DNA from 2 places in the Lentibacillus cibarius genome. Region 1 is predicted to be linked to the other one. Evidence: a T-box and tRNA genes for the amino acid it is inferred to sense, from the RefSeq annotation. Region 1 holds a T-box; the other holds one or more tRNA genes.
What was found. The T-box of region 1 lies ahead of tyrS (tyrosine--tRNA ligase). A T-box ahead of a tRNA ligase gene usually reads a tRNA of that ligase, here a tRNA-Tyr.

Region 1 (4,410 bases):
TTGTGAAGTTGTAGTTTGTTTTCAATCATAGATAGCTACCAGTTACACACGAGATAAAATTTGGTTGATTTCAAAAATGCTTCAAACTCGCCGGTCTCATTTTTTATTGTATGGGCCGGCACTTTTCTTGCAACGTCAGATAGTATAAATGTTGGAAGACCTTATAAGCTTCGGTACTCGCTATAAGGCGAGGTGAGTGCCTGGTTTTTCTTACAAACTCAAGAAAATATGATTGACTTACTGTTTGATAGCTTATATACTAATGGTTGTGTAAAATAAAAAGGTAGCCTTTGTGAACCGACTTTGCCCCATTTTGTTCCTCTTAATATAAAGGTTCAAAAGAAAGAGGTGTATCGTGTAACTCTCTGCTGCTGGAGCGAAGATACATGAAAACAAAATGGACAATGATCAGGAACACGGTCGTTTATTTTATACAAATAAACTATATAAAGGAGGAAATGTCCTATGGCACGATTTACAGGATCAGACTGGAAAAAATCACGCCGCCTCGGCATTTCATTAACTGGAACGGGCAAGGAACTGGATAAACGTCCTTACGCTCCAGGACAGCACGGACCTAATCAGCGTAAAAAAGTCTCTGAATATGGTATGCAGCTACAAGAAAAACAAAAACTGCGCTTTATGTATGGGTTGAACGAACGTCAATTCCTCAACCTGTTTACACAAGCTGGTAAAATGAAAGGTGTTCACGGTGAGAACTTCATGATTCTACTTGAATCTCGCTTGGACAATATCGTTTACCGCCTTGGGTTGGCACGTACACGTCGTCAAGCTCGCCAACTGGTCAACCATGGTCACGTTACAGTTGATGGCGGACGCGTGGATATCCCATCTTATAGCGTGAAGCCCGGACAGGTAATTGGTCTGCGTGAACGTTCGCAAAACCTTGACATCATTGAAGAAGCAATTGAAGTAAACAACTTCGTACCTGAATATCTGACATTTGATGAAGATAAAAAAGAAGGAACATATTCACGGTACCCTGAACGTTCCGAACTACCAGCTGAAATTAATGAAGCGCTTATCGTTGAGTACTACTCCCGTTAAGACGAAAAAAGACGAGCCATTTGCTCGTCTTTTTTTGTATCTAATCAACCTTCGCACCAAGATATATAATACGACGCAACTTGGTAGAGTGTTAAACCGTCGCGGTAAAGGTAGTGCTCGTTGCTTTCCGTGCTTATTAGTCTTATATGTTCATTTCAAGCTCGAAAGTTTAATTATTTATAACTAATTAAAAAGTATTTCTTTTTCCCGCGCCGGATAATCGTGAATTTATCCCCGATACGGGCAGATGCATCTACTACACATTGTAGATCCTGTTGGCGTTCACCATTGATATAAATAGCGCCATTTTTAATATCTTCTCTTGCCTGACGTTTAGATGATGAAATCGATGCACTGACGAGGAGATCAATCAGACCAATATCCGCTTTAGCAGTTTCATACGTTGGCACATCTTTAAATCCCTGTTCAATATCACTGACAGAAAGATCTTGCAAATTACCACTAAACAGTGCATTCGTTATTTTCTGTGCTTGCTGCAAATCCTCCTTACTATGAACCATCATCGTCATTTCTTCAGCGAGTCGCCTTTGCGCCTGTCGTTTTTCCGGATGATTTTCCAGTTCTTTTTGCAGTTCATCGAGTTCGTCTTGTTCCAGAAATGTAAAGTACTGCAAAAACTTCATGACATCACGGTCATCCGTGTTGATCCAGAACTGATAAAACTCGTATGGTGTTGTTTTTTCCGGATCAAGCCATATGGCACCGCCGGCTGTTTTACCGAACTTGCTACCGTCTGCTTTTGTGATTAGTGGTACAGTCAGGCCAAATACATTGATTTCTTCCTCTTCATTTTCTCGAGAGCGACGAATGAGCTCCATACCAGCTGTAATATTGCCCCATTGGTCACTACCACCAATTTGCAAAGTGCAGTTTTCCTGTTCGTACAGTTTCATAAAATCAAGTGACTGTAAGATCATGTAGCTGAACTCCGTATAAGAGATGCCTTGTTCTATCCGAGCTGATACCGATTCTTTGCCCAGCATATAGTTAATCCCAAAATGTTTACCAGCATCCCGGAGAAAGTCAATTATTGTCATGTTACCCAGCCAGTCATGATTATTCCGTGCGCGCGCTGCATTGGATCCATTATCAAAATTAAGCAGCTTTGCCAATTGTTGTCTAATCTTTTCACTGTATCCGTGAACTACTTTTGCTTCATTTAAAGAACGCTCAGCAGAACGGCCACTCGGATCACCAATCATTCCTGTTCCCCCACCAATTAACGCAATCGGTTTATGTCCAGCTCGCTGAAACCGTTTCAACATGATAATCGGAAGTAAATGCCCAATATGCAGGCTGTCGGCTGTTGGGTCAAATCCACAGTACAAGGTCACCTGATTTTCATTTAAATGCTTTTGTAATCCTTCCCTGTCTGTTGTTTGTTGAATGAGGCCGCGTTTTTCCAAATCCTGTAAAATGTCCATTGCTTTCACTCCTATTTTATATTTGTAAAATAAAAAAACGCCCCTTGCATAAGCTAAGGGACGAGTATGTACTCGCGGTACCACCCTTGTTGCACACATATACTTGTGCCACTTTGGGATAAATAACGGTGATGCCACCGTCTTCTTCGGTAACAGTCCAATTCGACCTAGTAATCTTCCTGCTCCAAAAGAAGAAAGCTCGAGATTGTAATTCGCCTGCAAATATATACTGGCTTCCACCAACCGCCAGTTCTCTATAACAGGGATTCGCACAGCTACTCCGATCCTTCAACGCATTTGATATATTCTTATTAACTATTCATATCATATCTGTAATATAAATGCAATATTTGACCAACAAATTTTTATACAACGACTTCTGCTGCTATGCTATAATAGGCATGATTCAGGGGAGGTTATACAGTGAAATTCAAGCAATTTTTGCAAACATGTATACATAAAATTAAATCGTTTTTTAAAAAACTGCGTGAACATCCGTATTCAAAAAAAGCGATCTCGGTCTGGAAAACAGGTAAAATACAGCAATCATCACGAATTGGTTATGATGTCATCTGGAATATCGTTTTATTTTTCTTGATTATTGGTGTTATTGGTGCTTTCTTTGCAGGCGGTGTCGGTGCTGGCTATTTCGCATCACTTGTGAAAGATGAACCGATACGGGATTACGAGAACATGGAACAAAACATTTATAACTATGAGGAAACATCATCACTTTATTTTGCCAATGATAAGTATATTGGCGATGTCCGATCAGATTTATACCGCCAGGAGGTAACACTGAAGAATGTTTCAGAAAACCTTAAAAACGCCGTTATTGCTACAGAGGATGAGTATTTTAACGAGCATAATGGGATTGTACCAAAAGCAATCGTACGTGCACTTGTCCAGCAAGCAACAAACGCACCAATGCAATCCGGCGGAAGTACACTGACCCAGCAACTTGTTAAAAATCAGATATTGACAAATGAGGTATCGTTCGAGCGAAAGGCAAAAGAAATTTTAATAGCGATGCGATTAGAACGCTTTTTTGACAAAGACGAAATACTGGAAGCGTATCTGAATGTTGTCCCATATGGTCGTGACGCTTCAGGTGGCAACATTGCTGGAATTCAAACCGCTGCACAGGGAATATTTGGTATTGATGCTTCGGAAGTAAACTTAGCTCAGGCAGCATATCTGGCTGGCCTGCCGCAAAGTCCGTCCTATTACACCCCTTTCAAGAACAGTGGGGGGTTAAAAGGCGAAGAAGGTATACAGCCAGGACTTAATCGAATGAAATCAGTATTAGAGAGAATGCATGAGGCTGGGTACATAACTAAAGCCCAATTTGAAAATGCACTGAGCTATGACATTACGACAGACTTTACCGATGAATCACCATCTCCTGTTGAAAAATATCCGTATCTAACGGTTATGGCCCAACAACGTGCCAAAGGGATTATCCAAGAACACTTAGCCAAAGAAGATGGCTATACAATGGAAGACCTGCAGAATGACGATAAATTAATGGAAGATTATGCGATACGCGCCGACCGCGCTCTAAGACAGAATGGTTATGAAATCCACACAACCATTGATAAAAAAACGCATGATACATTTCAAAAGATTGTTCAGAATTACGAACATTTTGGACCGGACTGGACAGGCTATGTGACAGATAAAGAAACTGGTAGAAAGAAAAAAATTACTCAGCAAATCCAAACAGGCGGCATTCTAATTGAGAATAAAACCGGCCGGATTATCGGTTTCGTAGGCGGACGGAATTCTAATAAAGACAGTCAGTTTAATTTTGCCTTTCAATCCAAACGGTCAAACGGCAGTACCATGAAGCCAATACTCACGTACGCACCAGCCTTTGAGCAAGGTGTTATCCAAC
Region 2 (4,410 bases), 2.0 Mb from region 1:
AGGTCTCTGCGAAGCCGAAAGGCGAAGTATAGGGGCTGACACCTGCCCGGTGCTGGAAGGTTAAGGGGATGCGTTAGCCTTCGGGCGAAGCGTTGAACCGAAGCCCCAGTAAACGGCGGCCGTAACTATAACGGTCCTAAGGTAGCGAAATTCCTTGTCGGGTAAGTTCCGACCCGCACGAAAGGTGCAACGACTTGGGCACTGTCTCAACGAGAGACCCGGTGAAATTATACTATGCGTGAAGATGCGCATTACCCGCGACAGGACGGAAAGACCCCGTGGAGCTTTACTGCACCTTGATATTGAATGTTGGTACAGCTTGTACAGGATAGGTGGGAGCCGTCGAAGCGTGAGCGCTAGCTTACGCGGAGGCACCCGTGGGATACCACCCTGGCTGTACGAACATTCTAACCCAGGGCCGTTATCCGGCCCGGAGACAGTTTCAGGCAGGCAGTTTGACTGGGGCGGTCGCCTCCCAAAAAGTAACGGAGGCGCCCAAAGGTTCCCTCAGAATGGTTGGAAATCATTCATGGCGTGTAAAGGCACAAGGGAGCTTGACTGCGAGACCTACAAGTCGAGCAGGGACGAAAGTCGGGCTTAGTGATCCGGTGGTTCCGCATGGAAGGGCCATCGCTCAACGGATAAAAGCTACCCCGGGGATAACAGGCTTATCTCCCCCAAGAGTTCACATCGACGGGGAGGTTTGGCACCTCGATGTCGGCTCATCGCATCCTGGGGCTGTAGTCGGTCCCAAGGGTTGGGCTGTTCGCCCATTAAAGCGGTACGCGAGCTGGGTTCAGAACGTCGTGAGACAGTTCGGTCCCTATCCGTCGTGGGCGCTGGAAGTTTGAGAGGAGCTGTCCTTAGTACGAGAGGACCGGGATGGACACACCGCTGGTGTACCAGTTGTTCCGCCAGGAGCACAGCTGGGTAGCTACGTGTGGTAAGGATAAGTGCTGAAAGCATCTAAGCATGAAGCCCCCCTCAAGATGAAACTTCCCATCACTTCGAGTGAGTAAGATCCCTCAGAGACGATGAGGTTGATAGGTCCGAGGTGGAAGCGTGGTGACACGTGGAGCTGACGGATACTAATCGATCGAGGACTTAACTACTACTACAGTCGTTGAATCACACTCTTATTTAGTTTTTAGGGTGTAAATTTCAAATTTACCCTTGATTTTTTCAAAAAAACCATTATAATATTTATTGGCACGAAGAAATCAGTCGACCACTTGGTTATAAAAGGTTTTGATTAAAGCTCCTATATTTCAAGTTTTGCGGGAGACAAAATCATTCATAACTTTAGGGTCTGGCGATGATAGCGGAGAGGACACACCTGTTCCCATGCCGAACACAGCAGTTAAGCTCTCCAGCGCCGATGGTAGTTGGGGCCTTGCCCCTGCAAGCGTAGGACGTCGCCAGGCATTTCCTTTGGTATATTCCACAGTAGCTCAGTGGTAGAGCTATCGGCTGTTAACCGATCGGTCGCAGGTTCGAATCCTGCCTGTGGAGCCATGGAGAGCTGTCCGAGTGGTCGAAGGAGCACGATTGGAAATCGTGTAGACCGCTATCGCGGTCTCGAGGGTTCGAATCCCTCGCTCTCCGCCATTATAATTATCTTTGTGGCCCGTTGGTCAAGAGGTTAAGACACCGCCCTTTCACGGCGGTAACACGGGTTCGAATCCCGTACGGGTCATCATTAATTTAAAGGATAGAGTTGACGGCATGTAAATACATGCAATCGCACATCCTGTGCGTCGGAGGATTAGCTCAGCTGGGAGAGCACTTGCCTTACAAGCAAGGGGTCGCAGGTTCGAGCCCTGCATCCTCCACCATATTTCACTTATTTATTTCATATCGCGGGGTGGAGCAGTCTGGTAGCTCGTCGGGCTCATAACCCGAAGGTCGCAAGTTCAAATCTTGCCCCCGCAACCAAAATTATTCAATTAACTACGTCGAATAACTATCATTGCTAAATGAATATCAGTTGTGCTTCATGAGTGCAACCAAAACAATTTAACATGGTCCGGTAGTTCAGTTGGTTAGAATGCCTGCCTGTCACGCAGGAGGTCGCGGGTTCGAGTCCCGTCCGGACCGCCATTTTTAAATTAAATCTTATCATTGCTTAACACCTTTAAGGCTCGATAGCTCAGTCGGTAGAGCAACGGACTGAAAATCCGTGTGTCGGCGGTTCGATTCCGTCTCGAGCCACCTTTTCCAAATATAGGATATGGAGGGGTAGCGAAGTTGGCCAAACGCGGCGGACTGTAAATCCGCTCCCTCAGGGTTCGGGGGTTCGAGTCCCTCCCCTCCACCATTTAAATAAATAGGGGTATAGTTTAATGGCAAAACGAAGGTCTCCAAAACCTTTGATGCGGGTTCGACTCCTGCTACCCCTGCCATAATTTCTATTATGGCGGTCGTGGCGAAGTGGTTAACGCACCGGATTGTGGCTCCGGCATTCGTGGGTTCGATCCCCACCGGTCGCCCCATTATAATCGATATATTGGGCTATAGCCAAGCGGTAAGGCATCGGGTTTTGATCCCGTGATTCCCAGGTTCGAATCCTGGTAGCCCAGCCAGTAAAAGCGGAAGTAGTTCAGTGGTAGAACACCACCTTGCCAAGGTGGGGGTCGCGGGTTCGAATCCCGTCTTCCGCTCCATTTTCTTTATATTTTTCTTTTGGCGGTATAGCCAAGTGGTAAGGCAGAGGTCTGCAAAACCTTTATCACCGGTTCGAATCCGGTTACCGCCTCCAAGTACAACTTTTATGCCGGTGTGGCGGAATTGGCAGACGCGCACGACTCAAAATCGTGTTCCTACGGGAGTGTGGGTTCGAGCCCCACCACCGGTATCTTTAGATGAAAACAAAATAATTTAAAAAAACGATAAAACACTCACAAATATTGATACACCAATGTTTGTGAGTGTTTTTGTTAACAAGGATATAAGGTTATTTTTATTCCATGGATAGTTGAATGATTTTTGCTCGAAGAATAATTCTAATTCAATCCGACAAATCGCTAAGTTTAATCCAAAAGAAAATCCTTGACCAATTGGTTCAATTGTCTTTTTATATCTGAGAAATCCCTATTCATATCTAAAGTCTTCACTCCAAACCGATTGTTACTAATAGAAAGTTCACTATCTGGAACAATGACCTCATCCGACATTGCATAGAGTAGTACTCCGCTCACATGACCAGAATTGGTATAGTCTTTATTTTTAACGTATGTAAAGATTTGGTACATATTGTGAGAGTGAAAGCTTTTACTATTATAATAACTATTAGATTGCATCATTTGCTGGTAGTATTTCGTATCTATAATAAGAACCTTTTCTCCATAAGTAAGCGTAATATCGGTTTTCATAACAGGAAGAAACTCAATATCACCTTCATCAACATCCCAATTAATATGAGAAGCGGAGGCATTAAATTCCGGATAGTGTTTTCGATAGTACTCCAGTACAAACTTTTCAAAAAGACGATGCATTTTCTGATTGTCCACAAATCGCGCCAGTTTTCGGTCACCATCTTGCTCGGTAAGTAGTAATCCCTCTATGACCAAATAACATATATTAATTAACAGCTTATAGGTAGCATTATTCCGGTGGTATTTGATACTTGACCACTGAATTCTACGATAATCTATTCGATCCACGTTGGAAAAGTAAAGCAGCACCTTTTTTAAATCCTTTTTATTCCTACTTGACACTTCAGGAGTCTTAACTAACAGAACCGCAGTAGTCTTAAGGATCTGGTTCATATAGGTGTTTTCTGTATATTGGTCAAAACTACAAATCAACTGCTTGTTTCGCATCGTATTTTGTTTGACTGAAAGAGTAACATTAATTTTACCTTTGGGTGACCTGAGAGATTCCGTATTTTCAACATAGTCTCTCCATAATCCCCGCTTAATTTGGTTTCCCATGCCCTTTGCAAGGATAGCGGCAAATAAATCTGCCGCATATTCAAATTCCTCTGTTTCTAACTTTGCATAGTTTTCCTTATTCATCACTTGAAATGCATACGCAAGCATATGATAAATGTTCTTAATTTTAATCATTCAGAACACCACGGAGTCGATTTGTCCATAGTTCAATCTTAGAGGGATCGTCAAACCAATACTCATCTAATAATGGTATCAATTCATATTCTATTACCGATGACAACCACTCGTCTGTTATTTCTTCATCTGGGCATAGATAGCTATGACCGATTTTAAAGCCACTTCCAAGAGATTCGTCTTGACTAATATAGTTGTTTAGGGCTTTTATTTGTTCAACTAGAGCATTAAATTTTGAGTTATTTGCTTTAGATACTATTTCTTGAAACCCGTCAGAATCAAATGCTGGCTCTAATTTAAAGAAAGCAAATCGTCTTCTAAGGGCATAATCAATCATGGCTAG

Region 2: it encodes a tRNA-Tyr, which carries the amino acid that the T-box ahead of tyrS (tyrosine--tRNA ligase) is inferred to sense. The anticodon was not compared.

The regions. Positions count from the first base shown of each region.
Region 1 covers NZ_VCIA01000001.1:582,409-586,818, forward strand. Annotated here, with positions in the region: gene FFL34_RS02970 (GAF domain-containing protein) at 1-6, shown strand, start outside; gene rpsD (30S ribosomal protein S4) at 466-1,068, shown strand; gene tyrS (tyrosine--tRNA ligase) at 1,242-2,513, opposite strand; T-box leader at 2,567-2,814, opposite strand; gene FFL34_RS02985 (transglycosylase domain-containing protein) at 2,937-4,410, shown strand, end outside.
Region 2 covers NZ_VCIA01000001.1:2,597,916-2,602,325, forward strand. Annotated here, with positions in the region: rRNA gene FFL34_RS12710 (23S ribosomal RNA) at 1-1,112, shown strand, start outside; rRNA gene rrf (5S ribosomal RNA) at 1,309-1,424, shown strand; tRNA gene FFL34_RS12720 (tRNA-Asn) at 1,441-1,515, shown strand; tRNA gene FFL34_RS12725 (tRNA-Ser) at 1,517-1,608, shown strand; tRNA gene FFL34_RS12730 (tRNA-Glu) at 1,625-1,696, shown strand; tRNA gene FFL34_RS12735 (tRNA-Val) at 1,760-1,835, shown strand; tRNA gene FFL34_RS12740 (tRNA-Met) at 1,859-1,935, shown strand; tRNA gene FFL34_RS12745 (tRNA-Asp) at 2,024-2,100, shown strand; tRNA gene FFL34_RS12750 (tRNA-Phe) at 2,139-2,211, shown strand; tRNA gene FFL34_RS12755 (tRNA-Tyr) at 2,233-2,317, shown strand; tRNA gene FFL34_RS12760 (tRNA-Trp) at 2,329-2,402, shown strand; tRNA gene FFL34_RS12765 (tRNA-His) at 2,417-2,492, shown strand; tRNA gene FFL34_RS12770 (tRNA-Gln) at 2,508-2,582, shown strand; tRNA gene FFL34_RS12775 (tRNA-Gly) at 2,589-2,663, shown strand; tRNA gene FFL34_RS12780 (tRNA-Cys) at 2,685-2,758, shown strand; tRNA gene FFL34_RS12785 (tRNA-Leu) at 2,773-2,854, shown strand; gene mcrC (5-methylcytosine-specific restriction endonuclease system specificity protein McrC) at 3,030-4,067, opposite strand; gene FFL34_RS12795 (AAA family ATPase) at 4,060-4,410, opposite strand, start outside.